One region of the Sodalis sp. RH14 genome, then DNA from elsewhere that is predicted to be linked to it. Evidence: predicted binding sites of a transcription regulator. Region 1 holds the regulator's gene; each other region holds the start of a gene.

Region 1 (5,972 bases):
CAACGCCTATAGTATGCCAAGCGGATTATTCATGACTGTATCACTATTATTGTCATTCATCGTGATTTATTGTTAATTTAAGTTAAATGAAGACATAACAAATATCATTATGTCATGTATTCGGTCTAATAATGTAATAACAATATATAAATAACAAGTTATTAGCGTGCATATTAATAATTAACTATGAGTGCCGGGGTTGTGATAATCGCCATCCCGACGTTCAAGATACTCAGTGGAATAAGGTTGCACGCCTGCGGGGTGTTAAAAAAGCGAGGGCTGTTCCGGACCTGCGGGTTCAGCGGGCGTGCTCTTGCCGGCCCGCAGCTGGCGCAGGTAGCGTTGATGACATAGCCGCAGCACTTCGCGCTTTTGGCCGTCGTTCATCGTGATCCAGTCGAAACGTTCCTGGCGGGAGCGCAGGCAGCCACGGCAAAAGCCACGGTCATCGGATTGGCAGACGCCGCGGCAAGGACTGGTTATGATGAAAAACTCAAGCTGTTCCGGCACGTGCCCTCCTGTTTAACTTTTATTGAAGACGTTATTTCACCGGCTGGCAAGCTTATGACGGCAAAAATCGCTTGCCCGGGGGAAATCGCGCGGTTCTCCGGCCGCCAGGGCAAGCAAGGCAGGAGTATTTCTCCTCCACCGCGCCGAAGGTCTGGGATATACTGTTAAACCACGATCTCACCAAAGGCGATGGATAAACCGTCGTCATTGTCTATAGAGGATATCATGCGCCTGCTTCATACCATGCTCCGCGTCACCGATTTACAGCAATCAATTGATTTTTATACAAAAATACTGGGAATGCGCCTACTGCGCACCAGCGAAAATACGGAGTACAAATACACCCTGGCCTTTGTCGGCTACACCGAGGAGACGGAAGGCGCGGTGATTGAATTGACCTATAACTGGGGCGTCGATAGCTACGAGCTGGGCACCGCCTATGGCCATATCGCGCTCGGGGTTGACGATGTGGCCGCTACCTGCGACCGCATTCGCCAGGCCGGCGGCAAGGTGACCCGCGAAGCGGGACCGGTCAAGGGCGGCACGACGGTTATCGCCTTTATCGAAGATCCCGATGGTTATAAAATCGAGTTGATTGAACAAAAACATGCCGGCAAGGGCCTGGGCAGATAAAGTACCAGCCCGGCCCCGCCAAATCCGCTCTCCTGGGGAGAAGGGAGCGGATTCGCCATGCATCCGGCGCTAAAATTTGCCATAATGCGGGCTGTTTTCCTTAAAAATTAAGAACAGGCATGGCTGAACTTGATGATGTAAATACCCTTCGCGGCCGTTTTCGCGGCTTTTATCCAGTGGTCATCGATATTGAATCCGCGGGCTTTAACGCCGCAACCGACGCCTTGCTCGAAATCGCCGCCGTCACCCTCAACATGGACGATGAAGGCTGGCTGGTCACCGACCAATGCCTGCATTTCCATGTCGAGCCTTTTCCCGGCGCGCAACTGCAGCCGGAAGCCCTGGCCTTTAACGGTATCGACCCGACCAACCCGCTGCGCGGCGCGGTGAGCGAGTACGAGGCGCTGCATGAAATTTTCAAAATGGTGCGCAAAGGCATTAAGGATCGGGGCTGCAACCGCGCGATTATCGTCGCGCACAATGCCGGGTTTGACCACGGATTTCTTATGGCGGCGGCCGGACGGGCGGCATTAAAGCGTAATCCTTTCCATCCGTTTGCCACCTTCGACACCGCTGCTCTCAGCGGGCTGGTGCTGGGCCAGACGGTGTTGGCCAAAGCCTGCGCGGCCGGAGGCATCGAATTTGACGCCGGCCAGGCGCATTCCGCGCTCTATGACACCGAACGCACCGCTGAATTATTTTGTGAGCTGGTTAATCGCTGGAAACGTCTCGGCGGCTGGCCTGTTCCCCCCGTCGGCGAGCCTGCCGCCGGCGAGCACGCCTAGCCGATGCTTGCGTCCGGCGGTTAAAAACCCCCGCCGCAAGGGGCGGGGGTTATCCGCAGGCGTCCCGGGGAACTCAGGAAGGGGTCTGGTTTTCCTGGGAGTTGTATTTTACCGCGGTCTCTTTGATCAACGGTTGCAACTCGCCGTGCTGATACATTTCGATAATGATATCGCAGCCGCCGACCAGTTCGCCGTCCACCCACAGCTGTGGGAAGGTCGGCCAGTTGGCGAATTTCGGCAACTCGGCGCGAATATCGGGATTTTGCAGGACATCCACATACGCGAAACGCTCACCACAGGCGGAAAGCGCCTGTACTGCCTGTGCGGAAAAACCGCAGCCGGGCAATTTTGGCGAGCCTTTCATATAAAGAAGAATCGGGTTCTCAGCTATCTGCTGCTGAATTTTTTCAATCGTCGTCATTGTCTCGCTTCCTCAAGCCAGCATCTGGCCTTATCTGCACTGTGCGGGATTACACGCAGTCTCTTCATTTTAGCCACTACCGGCTAAACAAATAAACGTTTTTTTGCCGGCCCGCGCGGTAAAGGCGCGTCAATTCACTCCCGGCCCGCCCACGTAGGACAGGCAATACTATCACTGTAGCGGCTTTTACCCCCTGCCGCCGAACAAAACGGGCTGAAACATTCGGTGCACACCCTCAAAATATGTTGAATAAAGCGCCGCTGAACGCTGTTAAATGCAGCAAAATCGAACTTATTCACGTTTATACACAATAAGTAGTGAATTGATGATGCAATGACGAGGTAAATAGCTTAAATTCCTGTGAGGTGTTGATAACCCCCTATTTTGGGCCACATAAGGATAGCGTTTATCATGCGTTTATGCTTTACGCTTTTTGTGTTGCTTTTTACCCAGTTGTTTTTGAACCTGGCACATGCCGCGCCGAGCGCCGGCGTCAATGCCGATCAGCGCAAATCCCAGGCAGCGGCGGCAAAAACCGGCGACCGGCGCAAACGCAAACCGGTAAAAATAGCCAAGAAAAGCAAACCTGTCGCCAGCGCGCCCGCCGTCAGTGAAAAAGCCAGCATTAAAAAATCGCCGGAACCGGCGCATGAAAAAGCCGGCGTGAAACGGCCTTTGGAACCCGCGGTGGCGAAAACCGGCGCGAAGAAAAGCAAAACGTCCCCTCTTGCCAAGGCATCAAAAACCACGGCGACGAAAAAAATAGCCTCCTTCACTCCGCCGAAAAAAGGCTATAAAAAAGGTTACGGCCGGCACCGGATGATAAAAGATCAGGCGGCGGTAGAACTGGTGGCCAACGATCAGCCGATAAAGATGAGCGAGAGCCATAAGAAACGCTACCAGACCGCCAAGCTTACCGCCATGAATAAACTCCTCTCCCAAATGGGCAAGCCTTACCGTTGGGGCGGCATGTCGCCTAATACCGGCTTTGACTGCAGCGGCCTGATTTATTACGCCTACAAGGATGTGGTACGCATCCATATGCCGCGCACCGCCAACGAAATGTACCACCTGCGCGACGCAGCGCCGGTTAAGAAAGACGAGCTGGAAAGCGGCGACCTGGTCTTTTTCCATATTTCCAATCGCGGCGCGGCGGATCACGTCGGCGTCTATCTTGGCAATGGTCGCTTTATCCAGTCGCCCCGCACCGGCAGCGATATCCGTATCAGCTATCTGAGTGAGGATTATTGGCAGGATCATTACGTGGGCGCCCGCCGGGTGGTCACGCCGAAAAATATCCGCTGAAGGCGCGCCGGAAAAAAAAGAGGAGCCAAGGCTCCTCTTTTTTATATCTGAACCGAGAGGGTGTCAGTTCATGACGGCGGTAAAGCTGAAGACAATAATCACCAGCAGCGAGAACACCGTGGTCAGTAACGACATTTTTAAATCGCTGTCCATTCTATCTCCTTAACGTAAACCAGGGCGCCGGCCTTATCCACCGGCCCGCAGAGCAGTTATCGTCAGTTTGCCATAACAGCGATGAAAAAGCTTGCTCCCAACCTGTAGCCGCCACATTTAACACTTTCACTTTGGCGCGGGATGAACGAAAATTAACGGTTAATTCCACAGCGTCGGAAAGTGCTTGCGCCTTCGACAGACATTATTCCAGCCAGGGCGTACGGGAGTATCAAAGGCATGGCAACCATTAAAGATGTGGCAAAACGCGCTAATGTATCGACAACCACCGTTTCGCATGTGATCAATAAAACCCGTTTTGTTGCGCAAGACACTCAAATTGCCGTGCTGGACGCCATTAAACAACTGCATTATTCACCCAGCGCCGTGGCGCGCAGCCTGAAGGTCAATCGCACCAAGTCCATCGGCCTGCTCGCCAGCACCAGCGAGGCGCCCTATTTCGCCGAAATTATCGAGGCGATTGAGCACCATTGCTTTGCTCGCGGTTATACCCTGATATTGTGCAATTCGCACAATGATCTCGAAAAACAGCGCGCCTATCTGGCGATGCTGGCGCAAAAGCGCGTCGACGGCCTGCTGGTGATGTGCGCCGAGTATCCCGAAACGCTGCTGGATATGCTTGAGGAATATCAGCATATCCCCATGGTGGTCATGGATTGGGGTGAGGCTCGCCGTGATTTTACCGACACCATTATCGATAACGCCTTTGCCGGCGGTTATATGGCGACGCAATATTTGCTTAAACGCGGCCATCGCGCCATCGGCGCCATTCCCGGACAGCTGGCGCGCAACACCGGCGGCGGCCGCCACCGCGGCTATCTGCATGCCATGGCGGAGGCCGGCATCCCGTTAAACGACCGCTGGATTGTGCAAGGCAATTTCGAGCCTGAATCCGGCTACCTGGCGATGAAACAAATCCTGGCGCAAACGCCGCGTCCCACCGCGGTCTTCTGCGGCGGCGACATTATGGCCATGGGCGCACTGTGCGCCATTAATGAAATGGGCCTGAGCGTACCTGAGGATATTTCTATCATCGGCTACGACAACGTGCGCAATTCGTGCTTTTTCAGCCCGGCGCTGACCACCATCCATCAGCCTAAAGAGGATTTGGGCGAGGCGGCGCTTACCATGCTGCTCGATAGGATTACCAGCAAACGCGAGAACGCCAAAACCATCGAAGTCCATCCGTCGCTGATTGAACGCCGTTCGGTCGCAGACGGTCCCTTCCCCGCTTAAGGCCACGCGCCAGGCCCGGGCAACGGGCTGGCGCCTCCAGGGTCTGTTGCTATGTAAAGCGCCGTCCGCCTCGGACACAAGATTTTTCATATAATGATCTCTGCGCAAAGAGTTATTGTTTCAGCGAGAAATCATTAAGTTATAATGGGAAATACATTAGCGCGTTAGCTATTGTCTAAATTAAAATGCAGGCTTATACTCAATATCGTTAACAATTATAACGAGTTGTCTAATAAATTTGTATAAAAGTATGTCGTGTTTTCCAACATGACATCACCCTTTTATAAAGCGCCCGGCTAAGTCGCAGTCTAAGGTTTACTTTATATTCCTCTGTTGATGGTGATACTTCAGACACCACGGATAACCGTGGATTCTTATAAAGCCCGCAGGCATGGTGAGTGCTTTTCCTGACGGGGCACTGCAGAAGAAAGGTGATGGAGAAGCTATGAGTTCCTCGTGCGTTGAAGACCTGAGCTTTCATGATAATGATTGGTACCGTATCGTCCATGAATTGCTCTCTGAAGCCGGTATTGAACTCAATGGTTCAAGACCATTTGATATCCGAATCAAGAATCCGGGATTTTTTAAGCGCGTATTGCAGGATGGATCTTTGGGATTGGGCGAGAGTTACATGGATGGCTGGTGGGAGTGTGAGCGGCTGGACATTTTTTTCCAGCGTGTTCTCAGGGCGGGTCTGGAGAATAAACTTCCGCATCATTTAAAAGATACCTTACGCATTGCCGCCGCCCGGCTGATGAACCTCCAGTCGCGCAAGCGGGCCTGGATCGTGGGCAAAGAACATTACGATTTGGGTAACGATCTGTTTGAAAAGATGCTCGATCCCTATATGCAATATTCCTGCGGCTACTGGAAACAGGCGACCACCCTCGAGGAAGCCCAGCAGGATAAGC
Region 2 (5,972 bases), 330 kb from region 1:
AGCAAGATTTGCTGGCGCCGCCGGCACCCGAACCCGACCGGCCCTTTCGTTTAAACAGCGGCTGGCAGGCCAATATGACCCGTGGCGAGTATGGCGAAAAATTCCGCCGCATCCAGGAACATCTTTTAGCGGGTGATTGTTACCAGGTCTGTCTGGCACAACGCTTCAGCGCGGCGTTCGCGGGCGATGAATGGCAGGCGTTCCGCCATCTGCTGGAGCATAACGCCGCGCCGTTTTCCGCTTTTTTGCGCCTGCCCGGCCAGGCGGTGCTGAGCCTGTCGCCGGAGCGGTTCCTGCGGGTAAACGCGGGACAGATCCAAACGCGGCCCATCAAGGGCACGCTGCCGCGCCTGGCGGATGCGGAGCAAGATCGGCTGCAAGGGCAAAAACTGGCGGCATCGCCAAAAGACCGGGCGGAAAACCTGATGATCGTGGATTTGCTGCGCAACGATATCGGACGGGTCGCCGTCCCCGGCAGCGTCCGGGTGCCGGAGCTGTTTAAAATCGAGGCCTTTCCGGCAGTCCATCATATGGTCAGCACCATTACCGCGCGGCTGCCCCCCCATCGCACGCCGTGCGATCTGGTGCGCGCCTGTTTTCCCGGCGGGTCCATCACCGGCGCCCCCAAAATCAAGGCCATGACGTTAATCGACCAGCTCGAACCGCAGCGCCGTAATGCCTGGTGCGGCAGCATCGGCTACCTGAGCCGCTGCGCCACCCTGGACACCAATATCGCCATCCGCACGCTGCTCACGGAACAAGGGCGCATCTATTGCTGGGCGGGCGGCGGCATCGTCGCCGACAGTTGCGAGGAAGCGGAATACCAGGAAACCCTGGACAAGGTCGCCAAGATACTGCCGCTGCTGCTGGAGCTAAATCGCCCATGAACAGCACTGACAACACCCTGACGCTTACGGATTTCATCACCCGTTTCCAACTGCAGTTGCCGCAGCCCAGTGAGCCGGCGCGCAACCAGCGCCGGGCGGCGGTATTGATACCCATCATCTGCCATCACCAGCCGACGGTGCTGTTGACGCGCCGATCGGCGACACTGCGCAAGCATGCCGGCCAGGTGGCCTTCCCCGGCGGGGCGGCGGATAAGGAAGACGCGTCCTTAATCGCCACCGCGCTGCGCGAGGCCCACGAAGAAGTGGCCATCCCGGCCTCGTCGGTCAGGGTCCTGGGGCAACTGCCGCCGGTGGACAGCAGCAGCGGTTTCCAGGTCACGCCCATCGTCGGCCTGCTGGCGGCCGGCACCCGTTTCCGGGCCAGCCGCGACGAGGTGGCGGACATGTTTGAAATGCCCCTGCACCAGGCGTTATCCCTGGCCAGCTATACTCCCCTGCAAATACAGCGCCGCGCCAAAAACCTGCAGGTTTATTTTTCCTGGTATCAAAGCCATATGGTCTGGGGCATGACCGCGCAGATTTTGTATCGGCTGGGCCAACACATCCATCTTTAACGCACGTCCCTTCGTTCCCGGCCGCCGGTTGGGCCGCCGCTATCCCTACCAACCCGCGCCGTGATGGTCATCGCGCCCCGACAATAAAAGACTTCCCAACGCGATAAAAACCATTACAATCTCCTATCTTTGCCATATTTGCGAAATATAACTCCATATTAATAATTAAACATAGTCATTTATATAGGTTGTATATCTCATTATTTCTGACGACAAAAAACCGTCTCAGGCACGCACGTGAAAAGAGATGATCCACGGGCAACGGCTTGCTTTCAGATTAGCCATAACCAGCATGACGCCAGGCCGCCCCGGGGTAGAGGACCGCTTCGTATCGGTCGTCAAACGCAAAGGAAGCGCTTTTTTGGATTAGTTTTTATCATGCGAAAGCGCAAGCCTAACCCGGCATGAGTCATTACAATTAACTGCATTACCCACGGGTATGCGTATTTTATCAGTTCTGAGGAGAGTCAACGTGATAAGCGTTTTCGATATGTTTAAAATCGGCATCGGCCCGTCCAGTTCCCATACCGTGGGTCCAATGAAAGCCGGTAAACAGTTCGTGGACGATCTCGTCGATAAACGGCTGCTCAATGATGTCACGCGCATCGCCGTGGATGTTTACGGTTCGTTATCGCTGACGGGCAAGGGACACCATACCGACATCGCCATTATCCTGGGCCTGGCGGGCAACCGTCCCGATACGGTGGATATCGACGCCGCGCCGGCCTTTATCCGCGACGTTGAGCAACGCCAGCGCCTGATGCTGGCCGGCGGGCCGCACGAAGTGGATTTTCCCCGCGAAGGCGGCATGGTATTCCACGGTTCCTACCTGTCATTGCATGAAAACGCCATGCGCATTCACGCCTTCGCCGGCGAACAGGTCATCTACAGCCAGACGTATTATTCCGTCGGCGGCGGTTTTATCGTTGATGAGGCGCATTTCGGCCAGCCGGTTATCGACCAGATCGCCGTGCCCCACCCTTTCGCCAGCGCCCAGCAGCTGCTCGACCAGTGCAAACAGACCGGTCTGTCGCTGTCGGGGCTGGTGATGCTTAATGAACTGGCGCTGCATAGCCGCGCCGATATCGGCAATTACTTCGCCGATATTTGGCAGACCATGCGCGCCTGCATCGATCGCGGGCTGAATACCGAAGGCGTATTGCCCGGCCCGCTGCGGGTGCCCAGGCGCGCATCGGCGCTCAGGCGCATGCTGGTCTCCACGGATAAGCTCTCCAGCGATCCGATGGTGGCGATTGACTGGGTGAATATGTTCGCGCTGGCGGTCAATGAAGAAAACGCCGCCGGCGGAAGGGTGGTCACCGCGCCGACCAACGGCGCCTGCGGCATCGTGCCGGCGGTGCTGGCTTATTACGATCATTTTATCGATCCGGTCACGCCCGAGGTCTACCTGCGTTATTTCCTGGCCTGCGGCGCCATCGGCATTCTTTATAAGCTGAACGCCTCCATTTCCGGCGCCGAGGTCGGCTGCCAGGGTGAAGTGGGCGTCGCCTGCTCCATGGCGGCGGCGGGACTGACGGAATTGATGGGCGGCAGTCCCGAGCAGGTCTGCGTGGCGGCGGAAATCGGCATGGAACATAATCTGGGGCTGACCTGCGATCCGGTGGCCGGCCAGGTACAGGTCCCCTGCATCGAACGCAACGCCATCGCCTCTGTCAAGGCCATCAACGCCTCGCGCATGGCGCTGCGGCGCACCAGCGCGCCGCGGGTGTCGCTGGATAAGGTGATTGAAACCATGTACGAAACCGGCAAGGACATGAACGCCAAATACCGCGAAACCTCGCGCGGCGGCCTGGCCATCAAGGTCCAGTGCGATTGATCGCATCACCCACACCCTGCTGGCCCGCTAACGCGGAACGTAAAGCAGACGTGTTCAAGGAAAAACGTGCCAATGAGGTCGAATCGGGCATGGTCTTTTCGCCCGACCGAGCACCCCATAGCATGTAGGCCCGCCAACGCCGGACTCAAGGCAGACGTGTTAAAGGGAGAGCATGCCGATGGGGTCGAATCGGGCGTGGTTTTCCCGCCCGACCGAGGCCCCATGGCATGCCAGGCCCGCCAACGCCGGACTCAAGGCAGACGTGTTAAAGGGAGAGCGTGCCGATGGGGTTGAATCGGGCGTGATTTTCCCGCCCGACCGAGGCACCATGGCATGCCAGGCCCGCCAACACCGGACTCAAGGCAGACGTGTTCAAGGGAGAGCGTGCCAATGGGGTCGAATCGGGCGTGGTTTTCCCGCCCGACCGAGGCCCCATGGCATGCCAGGCCCGCCAACGCCGGACTCAAGGCAGACGTGTTCAAGGGAGAGCGTGCCAATGGGGTCGAATCGGGCGTGGTTTTCCCGCCCGACCGAGGCCCCATGGCATGCCAGGCCCGCCAACGCCGGACTCAAGGCAGACGTGTTAAAGGGAGAGCGTGCCAATGGGGTTGAATCGGGCGTGGTTTTCCCGCCCGACCGAGGCCCCATGGCATGCTAGGCCCGCCAACACCGGATTCAAGGCAGACGTGTTCAAGGGAGAGCGGGTCACGTGTTTACTGTTCCTCTTCCTCCACCGGCGGCGCTATCCGTTCGATACGCACCAGCTCGATACGGTATTCCAGCATCTGCAAAATCGTAAACCGCCACTGGCCCAGCTCGATAACCTCACCCACCACCGGCAGTTGATCCCGCTCGGCCAGCAGCAATCCCGCCAGTGAAGCGACATTCTCGTGACCGCGGGTGAGTTCATTATCGTCCAACGCCTGACCCAAAGCGTGCAAATCAGTACCACCCTTTACCAGCCAGGCGTCCTCCTGCGCCACAATATCCGGCGTTTCGTCCTCATCCGGAAACTCGCCGGCAATGGCTTCCAGCACATCCAGCGGCGTTACCAGCCCCTGGATCACGCCAAATTCATTCGACACCACCACCAGGCTACCCCGCGCCCGGCGCAATACCCCCAGCAGGTTCAGCACATCCAGGGTTTCCGGCACCACGATGGCCGGATTCTGCGCGGCATACTCCTGCACATCTTCGCCTTTATCCAACGCCACCATCAGGTCCTTGGCGCGGACCACGCCAATCAACTGGTCCAGCTCGCCGTCGCACACGGGAAACATACTGTGCGGCGTGGCCAAAAGCGTAGCGCGCAGCTCCTCCACCGGACGCCGGCAATCCACCCAGGAGATTTCGTTGCGCGGCGTCATCACGCTGCGCAACGAACGCGACGCCAGGGACAGCACGCCGGTAATCATATAACGCTCCTCGTCGGCAAACTCCGCCTTGGGTTCGTTTGGCATCTCCTGCGCCCCCTCCTCGCGCAGCCTGGGCCCGCCCATCAAACGTAAAATGGCTTCGGCGGTGCGCTGGCGAATCGGCCCGCGCGCCTGGTTTTTAACAAAATTGCGCCGGGCTATCTGATTAAACAGCTCAATAAGCACCGAGAAACCGATGGCCGCGTACAAATAACCTTTGGGGATGTGGAAGCCAAAGCCCTCGGCTATCAGGCTCAGGCCTATCATCAGCAAAAAACTCAGGCACAGCACCACGACGGTAGGATGGGCATTTACAAAACGGGTCAAGGCCTTGGACGCCAGCAGCATAATACCCATGGCGATAACCACGGCGGTCATCATCACCGGCAGGTTGTTGACCATACCGACCGCGGTGATCACCGCATCCAGGGAAAATACCGCGTCTAGGATAACAATTTGCACCACCACCGCCCAGAAACTGGCGTAACCGCGGTTGGCGTCATGCTGCACATCCTGGTTCTCCAGCCGTTCATGCAGCTCAGTGGTGGCTTTGAACAGTAAAAACAATCCGCCCAGCAGCAAAATCAGATCCCGGCCTGAAAAGCTGAACATGCCCACGCTCAGCAACGGTTTGGTCAGCGTAACCATCCACGAGATCAACGACAGCAGCCCCAAACGCATCAGCAGCGCAAGCGCCAGGCCGATAACCCGGGCTTTGTCCCGCTTTTTCGGCGCGACCTTCTCGGCCAGGATAGCGATAAATACCAGGTTATCGATACCCAGCACAATTTCCAGCAGTATCAACGTCAGCAGACCCACCCACAGCGTCGGGTCCATTAAGAATTCCATTGGGCGCTCCAGATCGACAGTCCATTAAAACGGCGCAATAAAACACCGCGGCAGCACGCGTGGGCAAGCGGCGTCATGTCCGCAAAGACCGTAGAACGCGCGGCGTTTTCCCACAGAGAGGACACAGGGATGACGGGTTGGATTCCCGGCGGTACGGGAAGGTGCGACCCGCGGCTGGCGCAACATGCCGGCGGAGCCTGGACGGGTAAAGGAGAAAACCATACATCAGGGGTGACGTTTTTTCGGTGACAGTCCATAGGGGGGGCTGTGGCCCATCGCTCCTTATCGATAAGTAAGACATTCAACTCTATCAGGTAACTTTGCAGGCGCATAAAACTATTTTTGTCTGCAAGTTGTCATGCATGTCTTCTACACTGATTTGTGAGCTCATTGTTTTCCTCATGCACAA
Region 3 (5,972 bases), 1.9 Mb from region 1:
CGGCGACAAAAAACACATTGGCCTGTTTGAGCTTGCTGGCGCGCTTGGCCAGCGCCATGGCTTCCGCCGCCGCCGTGGCTTCATCCAGCAGCGAGGCGGAGGCGATATCCAGCCCGGTCAGGTCGAGGGTCAGTTGCTGGAAATTCAGTAAGGCTTCCAGGCGCCCCTGGGCGACCTCCGGCTGGTAAGGCGTATAGGCGGTGTACCAGCCCGGGTTTTCCAGCATGTTGCGCAGGATCACCGGCGGGGTGACCACCGCGCTGTAGCCCATGCCGATATAGGTTTTAAACCGCTGGTTAAGACTCGCCATGGCCCTGAGCTCCGCCAGCGCCTGGGATTCCGTGGCCGCATCGCCGACCGCCGGAGGCGCCGGCAGCTGGATGTCGGCCGGGACGATGTGGCCAATCAACGCGTCGAGCGTCGCGGCGCCGATAGCCGACAGCATATGCGCCTGCTGCTGCGCGCTGGGGCCGATATGACGCTTGATAAAAGCGTCATGGTGTTCAAGCTGGCTGAGAGTCTGGGTCATAAACAACAATTCCTGCATCGGGCATGGGACGGGGAAAGGCAACGTGCTCGGCAGGGACAGGGGCCGGTATTCCAACGCCCTGTCCCGCCTGTTGGCCTCCGGACGGCTAATTAACCGTGCGGGACCGGGTCTCGGTGGCGGTTATTCGTCTTCGTCGAGCGTGGCCTCATAGGCCTCGGCGTCAAGCAATCCGGCGACCTCGCTTTCGTCGTCGGCCTTGATCTGGAACAACCAGCCCTCGGTGTAGGGCGCGCTGTTCACCAGTTCCGGCGACGCTTCCAGCTCTTCGTTCACCGCCACGATCTCGCCGCCGATGGGCGCATAGATATCCGAGGCGGCTTTCACTGATTCGGCTACCGCGCAATCGTCGCTGGCGGCGAAGGATGTGCCGACGTCCGGCAGGTCGAGAAACACCATATCGCCCAGCAGTTCCTGGGCATGTTCGGTAATGCCGACGGTATACACGCCGTTACCTTCGTTGCGCACCCATTCGTGGGAGGGGGTATATTTTAGTTCTTGCGGCACATTGCTCATTGCCTTCCTCACTCTTGCAAAGTTAATTATTGAACGACCGGTTTACCGGCGCGTACAAAACCAGGTTTGGTCACCTTAACCGGCATTTCGCGGTTACGGATTAATACAATGGCGTGCTCGCCGATACCGGCGGGCACGCGGGCCATGGCAATGCTGAAACCCAGGGTGGGCGAGAACGAACCGCTGGTTATCACGCCCGTTTTCATATTACCGTCGGCGTCGGTAAAGTGTACCGTCAGGTCGTTGCGCAGCACACCTTTTTCCGTCATCACCAGGCCGACCAGTTGGTCGGTGCCGGCGCGGCGCTGGGCTTCAAGCGCCTCGCGGCCGATAAAATCCCGATCCTCGGGCTGCCAGGCGATGGTCCAGCCCATGTTGGCCGCCAGCGGAGAAATACGCTCATCCATTTCCTGGCCGTACAGGTTCATGCCGGCTTCCAGGCGCAGCGTATCGCGCGCGCCCAGGCCGCAGGGTTTGACGCCCGCCGCCAGCAGTTTGCGCCAGAAGGACTCCGCCTCGGTTTTCGGCAGCGCAATTTCAAATCCCGCCTCGCCGGTATACCCGGTGGTGGCGATAAATAAATCCTCCGACTGCACGCCGAAGAACGGTTTCATCCCGGCCACCGCCGCCTGCTGCCCGGGGGTAAACAGCGTGCGCGCTTTCTCCTGCGCCCGCGGGCCCTGTACGGCAATCAGCGCCAGGTCGTCGCGTACCCGTACCGACACACCGTAGGGGGCCGCGTGGTCGGTCACCCAGGTGACGTCTTTGTCGCGGGTGGCGGAATTCACCACCAGGCGAAAATAAGTCTCTTCGAGGAAATAGACGATCAGATCGTCGATAACGCCGCCTGAGGCGTTCAGCATGCCGCTATAGAGCGCCTTGCCGGGCACGGTGAGCTTGGCCACGTCGTTCGCCAGCAGGTAGCGCAGGTATTCGCGGGTGCGCGGACCCGTTAAATCGATAATGGTCATATGGGACACATCAAACATGCCCGCGTCGCGGCGCACCTGGTGATGCTCCTCCAGCTGGGAGCCATAGTGCAGCGGCATCATCCAGCCATGGAAGTCCACCATTTTCGCGCCGCACGCTATGTGCTGTTCATACAACGATGTCAGCTGGGCCATCTCGTCCTCTTTGTCGTCAAATCAGGAGCTGTAAAATTGAATTTTACGCCGCGACGCCCACAGCGAATCCGGCGGCGCAAACGATACCTTTTGCCAGAAGTTACCACTGAATCCCGGGGGAAACCATAAATTAAATTATCCTGCGGCCAGGGCGGCGCAGGCGGAGGGAATAGGCATGAATCAGCATGTTATGTTGGCAAAGTGGCGAATACGGCGCACAAACAATAAATGCCGGCCGTCAAAAGCAAAATATGATAACAAAAAACCCTGACTTTGGTCAGGGGCAAAGACTTTATTCCCGATATCGGATTAGAAAATATAATGCAAAATAGCGGGTTAAATTAGTTTATTTCAGTCAAACCGCGCCCGGTTCCAGCCATGCGGGCAGATCGTTTAACCCCATGGCCTGGCGGATGAGCCGGGGTTTGACCCCGGGTACCGTATCGGCCAGGCGCAGTCCCGCGTCGCGCACCCATTTTTTCAGCGGGTTATTGCCGTCGAACAACTGGCGGAACCCCTGCATGCCGGCCAGCATCACGGCGGCGCTATGCTTGCGACGGCGCTCATAGCGCCGCAGGTAGGGATGATGGCCGATATCCTTGCCGGCCTGCTGCAGCCGGCGCAGCTCCGACAGCAGTTCCGCCACGTCCATAAAACCGAGATTTACCCCCTGCCCGGCCAGCGGATGGACCGTATGCGCCGCGTCGCCCACCAGCACCAGGCGGTGGGCGGCGAAATCCCGCGCATAGCGGGCGGTCAGGGGAAAGGTTAACCGTTCGCTTTGCAATTCGCATAACCCCAGCGCCAGGTTGAAGTGCGCAGCCAGCTGCGCGTTAAATCCGGCCGGCGCCTGTTCTTGGAGCGACTGCGCCATCTCGGGCGGCAGGGACCAGACGATGGAGCAAAGATGCGGATCGCTCAGCGGCAGGAACGCCAGGATGCCGTCGCCGTGAAAGGCCTGGCGCGCAATGCCGCCGTGCGGATGTTCGGTACGCACGGTGGCCACTAGTGCGTGATGCTGGTAATCCCAGAAAGTCAGCGGAATATCGGCGTAGCGGCGCAGCCAGGAGTTGGCGCCGTCCGCGCCCACCACCAGCCGGGCGGTCAGCATGCCGCCGTCGTCGAGGGTGATAAACGCTTCGTTCTCGCCCCAGGCAATCTGGCGCGGCGCGCGCGGGCACAGCAGCGTCACGTCGGACAGCTGCCCGGCCCGGCGCCACAGCGCCTGGTGGATAACCGGGTTCTCGACGATATGGCCCAGATGGGCGTAGCCCAGCTGTTTACCGTCAAAGGCGATATTGCCGAAGCCGTCGTTGTCCCAGACCTGCATGCCCTGGTAGGGATTGGCGCGCAGCGCGACGATATCGTCCCAGACCTGCAGGTGTTCCAGCAGGCGCTGGCTGGCGGCGTTGATGGCCGATACCCGCAGCGCGGGGTTATCGGCCGGCGGCACCGGCTCCGGCGCCTGTTGTTCCAGCACGGCCACGCGCATGCCGCTGCCCTGGAGTCCACAGGCCAGCGCCAGGCCGACCATGCCGCCGCCGTTGATGACCACGTCAAATGCTTGCATAACTGTAATATCCTTTTAAAGACCGGGAACCAGCGTAAGGGTGCTAACGCGCCACCCAGCCCAGGGTTTGCCGCGCCAGCGCGGCGCGCAGCCCCGGCGAAGCGGCCATGGCGGCAAGACCCAGGTTACGCGCCACCACCAGCGGCGGATGCCGGTTGGCAAACAAATGTATCAGGCCGTCGGTAATGCCGACCGTGCGGTCCTTATCGGGCAGGCGGCGCTGCTGATAGCGCTGCAGGGTGGCGTAGGCGCCAGGGTCCTCGCCCCGCGCCAGGGCCTCGGCCAGGGTTTCCGCCAGGGTCATCACGTCACGCAAGCCCAGGTTGAACCCCTGGCCGGCAATAGGATGCAGGGTTTGCGCCGCGTTGCCCACCAGCGCCAGCCGATGGCTTACCTGGCGCGTGGCGGTGCGCAGCTGCAGCGGGTAACACTGCCGCTGCCCGCAGGCGGTAATACGCCCGAGCCGCCAGCCGAAGGCGGCTTGCAGCGCGTCGATAAACCGGCTTTCGCTCCAGCCGGTGATTTCCTGGCGCATGGACTGCGGCAGGCACCACACCAGCGCGCTGCGCCCCTGCGACATGGGCAGCATGGCCAGCGGCCCATGTTCGGTAAAACGCTCATAAGCCCGGCCCTGATGCGCCTCAGCGGTGGTGACATTGGCGATAATCGCCAGTTGCCCATAGTCCTCCTGGCGCCACTGCATATGGCAATGGCGCGCCGCCTGCGAGTGCGAACCGTCCGCCGCCACCAGCAGCGAGCCGGTCAGCTCCGTCCCGTTGTCAAGCCGCGCCAGAATATCGTCCTGGCGGCGGGTAATATCCGTAAGCGTCGCGGGGCAGTGCAGCCTTACCCCCGGCGCCTGGCGCAGCAGGGCAAATAAACGCTGCCCGGCGTCGTGCAGCTCCACCACATAACCCAGCGCGGGTACGCGGTAATCGCGCGCGGACAGCGAGACTTTACCCGGATAGCCGCTATCGCTGACCTCGACACGGGTGATGGGCGTGGCGCAGGACATCAGCGAAGGCCAGACACCGATGGCGGTTAATTGCTGGCTGGTGCCCTGGGCCAGGGCGATGGCGCGGGCGTCATAACCGGGATGGCGCCGGCTTTCCGGCGCGGCCGCTTCCACCAAATCGATCTCCAGCCGCCCGCCGGTCAGGCGGGACAAGGCCAGCGCCAGGGTGGCGCCGGCCATGCCGCCGCCGATAATGATCACCGACATAGGCTAGCGCGCCGCCGCCATCAGCGCTTCGATGGCATCCGGGTCCTTGACCACCGATGCGGTGAGGTTGTCGTTGCCCTGTTCGGTGATAACGATATTGTCCTCGATGCGGATGCCGATGCCGCGATATTGCGGCGGCACATCCGCGTCCGCGGCGATATAAATGCCCGGCTCGATGGTCAGCACCATGCCCGGCTCCAGGGTCCTGCCCCGCTCCGGGGTGCCGTAGTCGCCGACGTCGTGCACATCCAGCCCCAGCCAATGGCTTAAGCCGTGCATAAAGAACTGCCGATGGGCCTGGGCGGCGATAAGCCCGTCCACGTCGCCCTTCATTACGCCCAGCGCCACCAGCCCGGAGACCATAACCCGCACCGCCTGTTCATTGACTTCGCGGATACTGGTGCCCGGCCGGTACAACGCCAGGGATTTCTCCAGCATCGCCAGCACTATGTCGTACACCGCCCGCTGCTCGGGGCTGAACTTGCCGTTCACCGGGAAGGTGCGGGTGATATCGCCGGCATACCCCTGGTATTCACAGCCGGCGTCGATAAGCACCAGATCGCCGTCGCGCATCTGCGCCTCGTTTTCGGTGTAGTGCAGAATACAGCCGTTTTCGCCGCTGCCGACGATGGTATTGTAGGAAGGATAGCGGGCGCCGTGCCGGTTGAATTCATGCAGGATTTCGCCTTCCAGCTGGTATTCATACTGCCCCGGACGACAGGCCCGCATGGCGCGGGTATGCCCGAGCGCGGTGATTTCGCCGGCGCGGCGCATGACCGCCAGCTCCTCCGCCGATTTAACCAGCCTGAAATCGTGCACCCAGGGGCGCCAGTCGGTAAGTGTGGCGGGCGCGCGCAAATGCTGACGGTAGCCGCGGCGCAGGGTATCGAGGGCGTTAAACACCAGGGTATCGGCAAAGGCGTATTGTCCCTGGGCGTGATAGACCACATCCAGTCCGTTCAGCAGCAGGTGCAACTGATGATTGATTTCGTC
Region 4 (5,972 bases), 1.2 Mb from region 1:
CGGAACAGCAGGCTCAGGCCGATACCCACCACGGTGGCCAGCGCCATGCCTTTCAGTTCGGCGGCGCCCAGATGGATTTTGGCGCCGCTGACGCCGATGATAAGGATAACCGAGGTCAGGATCAGATTTTGCGGTTTATTATAATCCACCTTCGATTCGATCAGCACCCGGATGCCCGAGGCGGCAATCACCCCGTAGAGCAGCAGGGAAACGCCGCCCATTACCGGCACCGGCACCGCCTGGATGGCCGCCGCCAGCTTGCCGACGCAGGAAAGCAGGATGGCGAGGATAGCCGCGCCGCCGATAACCCAGGTACTGTAGACCTTGGTAATGGCCATCACGCCGATATTCTCGCCGTAGGTGGTATTGGGCGTCGATCCAAAAAATCCGGACAGCATGGTGGAAAAACCGTTGGCGAACAGCGAGCGATGCAGGCCGGGATCGCGCAACAGATCTTTTTTGACGATATTGGCCGTCACCACCAGGTGGCCGACGTGTTCGGCTATCACCACCAGCGCCGCCGGCAGGATGGTCAGGATGCCGATCCACTCAAAGCGCGGCGTATAAAAGGTCGGCAGCGCGAACCAATGGGCGGCGGCGACCGGGGATAAATCCACCACGCCCATCGCCCAGGCCAGCGCGTAGCCCACCAGCACCCCGATCAGGATCGGGATAATGGCCAGGAAGCCGCGAAACAGCACCGATCCCAGCACGGTAACACCCAGGGTCACCAGGGAAATAATAATGGTGGAACTCGCCACCGGCGCGCCTTCCGTCGGCAGCAGCCCCGCCATATTGGCCGCGACGCCGGCCAGTTCCAGGCCGATTACCGAGACGATGGCGCCCATGGCGGCCGGCGGAAACACCACGTCAATCCAGCCGATACCGGCGACCTTGACGATCAGCGCCACCACGCAAAACAGCGCGCCGCAGGCGATAAAGCCGCCCAGCGCCGCTTCATAGCCCAGCGGCAGCAACAACAGCACCGGCGATATAAAGGCAAAACTGGAACCCAGGTACGCCGGGATCTTGCCCTTGCAGATAAACAGGTACAGCAAGGTGCCGATACCGTTAAACAGCAGGACGGTGGCCGGATTGATTTTAAATAAAATCGGCACCAGCACCGTGGCGCCGAACATGGCGAACAGATGCTGAAAGCTGAGCGGGATGGTTTGCAGTAGCGGCGGGCGTTCATCAACACCGATGGCGCGACGGGTCATGTTGAGTTTCCTTAAAGTGAGAAGCAAAAAAAAGCCGGCCTGCCGGCCGGCTTGATTTTATTTGGTGCCAAAGAGTTTATCGCCCGCATCGCCGAGGCCCGGCATAATGTAGCCGTGCTCGTTAAGCCCCTTGTCGATGGCCGCGGTATACAGCTCGACATCGGGATGGGCTTTTTCCAGCGCCGCGATACCTTCGGGCGCCGCCACCAGGACCAATATCTTGATACTCTTGCAGCCGGCCTTCTTCAGTAGGTCGATGGTGGCGATCATCGAGCCGCCGGTGGCCAGCATCGGGTCGACCACCAGCGCCATGCGCTCGTCGATGCTCGAGGCCAGCTTCTGGAAATAAGGCACCGGCTCCAGGGTGGTTTCATCGCGATACATGCCGACCACGCTGATACGCGCGCTGGGCACGTTCTCCAGCACGCCGTCCATCATGCCCAGGCCCGCGCGCAGGATAGGCACCACGGTAATTTTCTTACCCTTGATTTGTTCAATTTCCACCGGACCGCACCATCCCTCGATGGTGACCTTTTCAGTTTCCAGATCGGCGGTTGCTACGTAGGTCAGTAAACTTCCCACTTCAGAGGCCAATTCACGAAAACGCTTGGTGCTGATATCATTTTCACGCATCAAACCTAATTTATGTTTCACAAGCGGGTGCTTTACCTCAACGATCTTCATCATTATTCTCCCCAAGTAGCATTAATTGCGCAAAAAAATCGCGAGATTATAACCCCTTTTATTTACTGCGCCATACGAAAATAGCTGATCCTGATCAACCGTTAAGCGAAATAAAGGCTGGACAACAAAAGCCGGGAGGGCGTTTGACATCACCACTCGCAAACGATTGCCCACGCTGTTAGAATTGCCTGCGCCAGAATACAAGCCAACATACCATCTCCGTGGGGATCTTGCAGTGACCGATAAAACCTCTCTCAGCTATAAAGACGCAGGCGTGGATATTGATGCCGGCAACGCCTTGGTAGACCGCATCAAAGGTGTGGTGAAACAGACAAAACGTCCGGAAGTCATGGGCGGGCTGGGTGGGTTCGGCGCGCTATGCGCCCTGCCGCAGAAATACCGCGAACCCATCCTGGTATCCGGCACCGACGGCGTCGGCACCAAGCTGCGTCTGGCGATGGATTTAAAACGTCACGATACCATCGGCATCGATCTGGTGGCGATGTGTGTCAACGATCTGGTGGTGCAGGGCGCCGAGCCGCTGTTCTTCCTGGACTATTTCGCCACCGGCAAACTGGATGTGGATACCGCGGCGGCGGTGATTACCGGCATTGCCGAAGGCTGTAAACAGTCCGGCTGCGCCCTGGTCGGCGGCGAAACGGCGGAAATGCCCGGCATGTATCATGGCGAGGATTATGACGTGGCGGGTTTTTGCGTCGGCGTGGTGGAAAAATCGGAAATCATCGACGGCAGCAAGGTACAGGCCGGTGATACTCTGCTGGCCCTGGCCTCAAGCGGCCCGCACTCCAACGGGTATTCCCTGGTGCGTAAGATCCTTGAGTTCAGCCAGACCGACCCGCTCACCACCCAACTGGACGGCAAGCCCCTGGCCGATCACCTGCTTGAGCCGACGCGCATTTATGTTAAGGCGCTGCTGGAGCTTATCGCGCAAACCGAGATCCACGCCATCGCCCACCTCACCGGCGGCGGTTTTTGGGAAAACATCCCCCGGGTATTGCCGGCGGACACGCAGGCGGTCATCGACGAGGGCAGTTGGCAATGGCCGGCGGTATTCGGCTGGCTGCAGCAGGCCGGCAACGTCAGCCGCCATGAAATGTACCGCACCTTTAACTGCGGCGTCGGCATGATTGTCGTGGTGCCTGCGCACAGCGCCGATCGGGCGCTGTCGTTGCTGACCGGCCTGGGCGAGACCGCCTGGAAGCTGGGCGAGATCCAGACGCTGGCCGGCGGCGAACGGGTTATTATCCGTTAATGAAAAAGCTGGTGGTGCTGATCTCGGGCGAGGGCAGCAATCTGCAGGCGGTGATCGATGCCTGCCGGCAGGAAAGAATGCCGGCGCGGGTCGCGGCGGTCTTCAGCAACCGGGCCGACGCGTTAGGACTCAGGCGCGCCGCCCGCGCCGATGTGCCCGCCCGCGCGCTGCTGCCCGGCGACTATCCCGACCGTGCGTCCTTCGACCGCGCCCTATGCGAGGCCATCGACCGCTATCAGCCGGACGCGGTGATCCTGGCCGGTTATATGCGCATCCTGTCGCCGGACTTTGTCAGCCATTACGCGGGACGGATGCTGAATATCCACCCTTCCCTGCTTCCCTTGTATCCGGGCCTGCATACCCATCGCCAGGCGTTGGCCAACGGCGATCGCGAACACGGCACCTCGGTGCATTTCGTGACGGAACAGCTGGACGGCGGCCCGGTCATCCTGCAGGCGAAAGTGCCGGTCTTCCCCGGGGACACCGAGGCCGACCTGATCGCCCGGATTAAAACCCAGGAGCATGACATCTACCCACTGGTGATAAGCTGGCTGCTGGACGGCCGGCTTGCGCTGCGGGAAGGCGCCGCCTGGCTGGACGGCGCGCCCCTGCCGCCGGCGGGATACGCGGCGGAATAAACGCCGCCGCGCCGCGCCATAACGCCGGCGGCAGCCACGGCGCCCGGCCGGTAAGGACGTTCACTGGGCGCCGACGCCCTTCGCCGGTAACATCGCCAGGCGAATTAGCGCAGGCGGCCGGTAATATATTCTTCGGTCTTACGCTGCGCGGGCGAGGTGAACAGCCGATCGGTGCCGGCGTATTCCACCAGCCTGCCCTGATGGATAAAGGCGGTATAATCCGATACCCGCGCGGCCTGCTGCATATTGTGGGTCACCAGCACCAGGGTGAAATGCGCTTTCAGCGAAATCATCAGTTCCTCGATGGTCAGCGTGGTGATGGGATCAAGCGCCGAGGTCGGTTCATCCAGCAGCAATACTTCCGGTTCAATGGCTATCGCCCTGGCGATGACCAGCCGCTGCTGCTGGCCGTTGGACAAGCGGAACGCATTCTCCTTCAGCCGATCTTTTACTTCATGCCATAGCGCCGCCGCGCGCAGCGCCTGCTCGGCCGCGTCGTCCAGCACCCGCCGGTCGCGAATGCCCAGCAGGCGCAGGCCGTATACCACGTTATCGTAGATGGATTTCGGAAAGGGATTGGGCCGCTGGAACACCATGCCCACCCGCCGCCGGAGCGCCACCACATCCTGCCGCGCGTCGTTGACATCCCGCCCCGCCAGGCGCACCGCGCCTTCGACGCGGCAATCATCGTTCAAATCGTTCATGCGGTTAAAACAGCGCAGCAAGGTCGATTTGCCGCAGCCGGAGGGACCGATCAGCGCTGTAATACGCTGGCGCGGGATGCGCAGGGTGATATCCTCAAGCACCGTGCGTCCGCCGTAGGAGACGCTAAGATGCTCGGTCTCCAGGACAGTCTGCTGCGGGGTAAAGCGCTGGACATCCGGCATCTGCGCAAAGAGATCGGGGGTTAGCAGGGACATAAATCACACTCCATTAAAGCGCCAGCGCGCGGTATTTTTCCCGCAGGCGGTGACGCAGGCCGATGGCCGCCAGGTTCAGCCCCACCACGATCACCACCAGCAACAGCGCCGTGGCGAAGACCAAAGGACCCGCCGCGTCGCTATCGGGACTTTGCAGCGCCATATCGTAAATCTGGAAGCCCAGATGCATAAATTTCCGCTCGGCGTGCAGATAGGGAAACACCCCGTCCAGCGGCAGCAGCGGCGCGGATTTAATGACCCCGACCAGCATCAACGGCGCGGTCTCGCCCGCCGCCCGCGCCACCGCCAGGATAAGCCCGGTGATCATCGCCGGGGCCGCGCCCGGCAGCACGACGCGCCACAGCGTTTCCGCCCGGGTGGCCCCCAGCGCCAGCGACCCATGGCGCAGCGACGGCGGAATGCGCGCCAGGCCTTCCTCGGTGGCGACGATCACCACCGGCAACGTCAGCAGGGCCAGCGTCAGCGCGGCCCACAGCAGCCCGGGGGTGCCGAAGGTCGGATTGGGCAACGCATCGGCATAAAACAGTTGGTCCAGCGTACCGCCAAGCACATAGACAAAAAAGCCCAGGCCGAACACGCCATACACAATAGAGGGCACCCCCGCCAGGTTGCCCACCGCAATACGGATTAGCCGGGTCAGCCAGCCGGACTTGGCATATTCATGCAGATACACCGCCGCCATCACCCCGAGCGGCATCACCATCACCGACATCAGCATCACCAGCAGCAGCGTGCCGACAATGGCCGGGAAAACCCCGGCCTGCGCCGGATAGTCATTGGCGTCGCGGGCGACAAAATGACCGATCTGCGTGGCCCAAAGCCTGACTTTTGCCATAAATCCCATTGCGTTGGGATACCAGGCGCGCTCGATTTCCCGCAGCGGTATCTCGCGGGTGGCGCCCCGGGCGTCACGCAGCAGCACCCGATCGCGGTCCATCTCTTTATTAATATCCGCCGCCTGGCGGGAGAGACTCTGCGCCTGGTGTTCGAGCTCACCCTGGCCGGCGCGGTACAGCGCCTGGTTGAGCGGCGTCCATAGCCCGTCTTTTTCCCATTGCTGCCGCCGGGCGGCTAACCGTTCGGCGCGCTGGCCAAGGTCGGCCTGCATCCTGGCGCGCAGTCCCGCGGCCAGCCGGCGCTGCGTGGCCATTGACGCCAGCCGCTGTTGCAGCGCCCGCGGCATATCGTCGGCGGTCAGGGGTTGCCCGTCCTCGGT

What was found. Region 1 encodes PurR, which represses purine synthesis genes. Its sites were predicted from a motif close to CANGCAAACGTTTGCNTG; they were not measured.
Region 2: a site for PurR is predicted at 1,718-1,735, ahead of ACL2XQ_RS14825 (L-serine ammonia-lyase). Genes of this name have one in related genera too.
Region 3: a site for PurR is predicted at 2,267-2,284, ahead of gcvT (glycine cleavage system aminomethyltransferase GcvT). Genes of this name have one in related genera too.
Region 4: a site for PurR is predicted at 2,060-2,077, ahead of purM (phosphoribosylformylglycinamidine cyclo-ligase). Genes of this name have one in related genera too.

What each region holds. Positions count from the first base shown of each region.
Region 1 is NZ_CP178739.1:2,924,636-2,930,607, reverse strand. It holds gene ACL2XQ_RS13375 (DUF1289 domain-containing protein) at 265-510, opposite strand; gene gloA (lactoylglutathione lyase) at 736-1,143, shown strand; gene rnt (ribonuclease T) at 1,263-1,928, shown strand; gene ACL2XQ_RS13360 (Grx4 family monothiol glutaredoxin) at 2,002-2,349, opposite strand; gene ACL2XQ_RS13355 (NlpC/P60 family protein) at 2,761-3,654, shown strand; gene ACL2XQ_RS13350 (YnhF family membrane protein) at 3,718-3,807, opposite strand; gene purR (HTH-type transcriptional repressor PurR) at 4,045-5,061, shown strand; gene cfa (cyclopropane fatty acyl phospholipid synthase) at 5,507-5,972, shown strand, end outside.
Region 2 is NZ_CP178739.1:3,255,904-3,261,875, forward strand. It holds gene pabB (aminodeoxychorismate synthase component 1) at 1-887, shown strand, start outside; gene ACL2XQ_RS14820 (CoA pyrophosphatase) at 884-1,462, shown strand; gene ACL2XQ_RS14825 (L-serine ammonia-lyase) at 1,935-3,299, shown strand; gene ACL2XQ_RS14830 (TerC family protein) at 4,013-5,563, opposite strand.
Region 3 is NZ_CP178739.1:4,804,711-4,810,682, forward strand. It holds gene gcvP (aminomethyl-transferring glycine dehydrogenase) at 1-529, opposite strand, end outside; gene gcvH (glycine cleavage system protein GcvH) at 671-1,063, opposite strand; gene gcvT (glycine cleavage system aminomethyltransferase GcvT) at 1,090-2,187, opposite strand; gene ubiI (FAD-dependent 2-octaprenylphenol hydroxylase) at 2,543-3,757, opposite strand; gene ubiH (2-octaprenyl-6-methoxyphenyl hydroxylase) at 3,801-4,979, opposite strand; gene pepP (Xaa-Pro aminopeptidase) at 4,983-5,972, opposite strand, start outside.
Region 4 is NZ_CP178739.1:4,171,741-4,177,712, forward strand. It holds gene uraA (uracil permease) at 1-1,220, opposite strand, end outside; gene upp (uracil phosphoribosyltransferase) at 1,278-1,904, opposite strand; gene purM (phosphoribosylformylglycinamidine cyclo-ligase) at 2,140-3,177, shown strand; gene purN (phosphoribosylglycinamide formyltransferase) at 3,177-3,815, shown strand; gene pstB (phosphate ABC transporter ATP-binding protein PstB) at 3,920-4,735, opposite strand; gene pstA (phosphate ABC transporter permease PstA) at 4,749-5,972, opposite strand, start outside.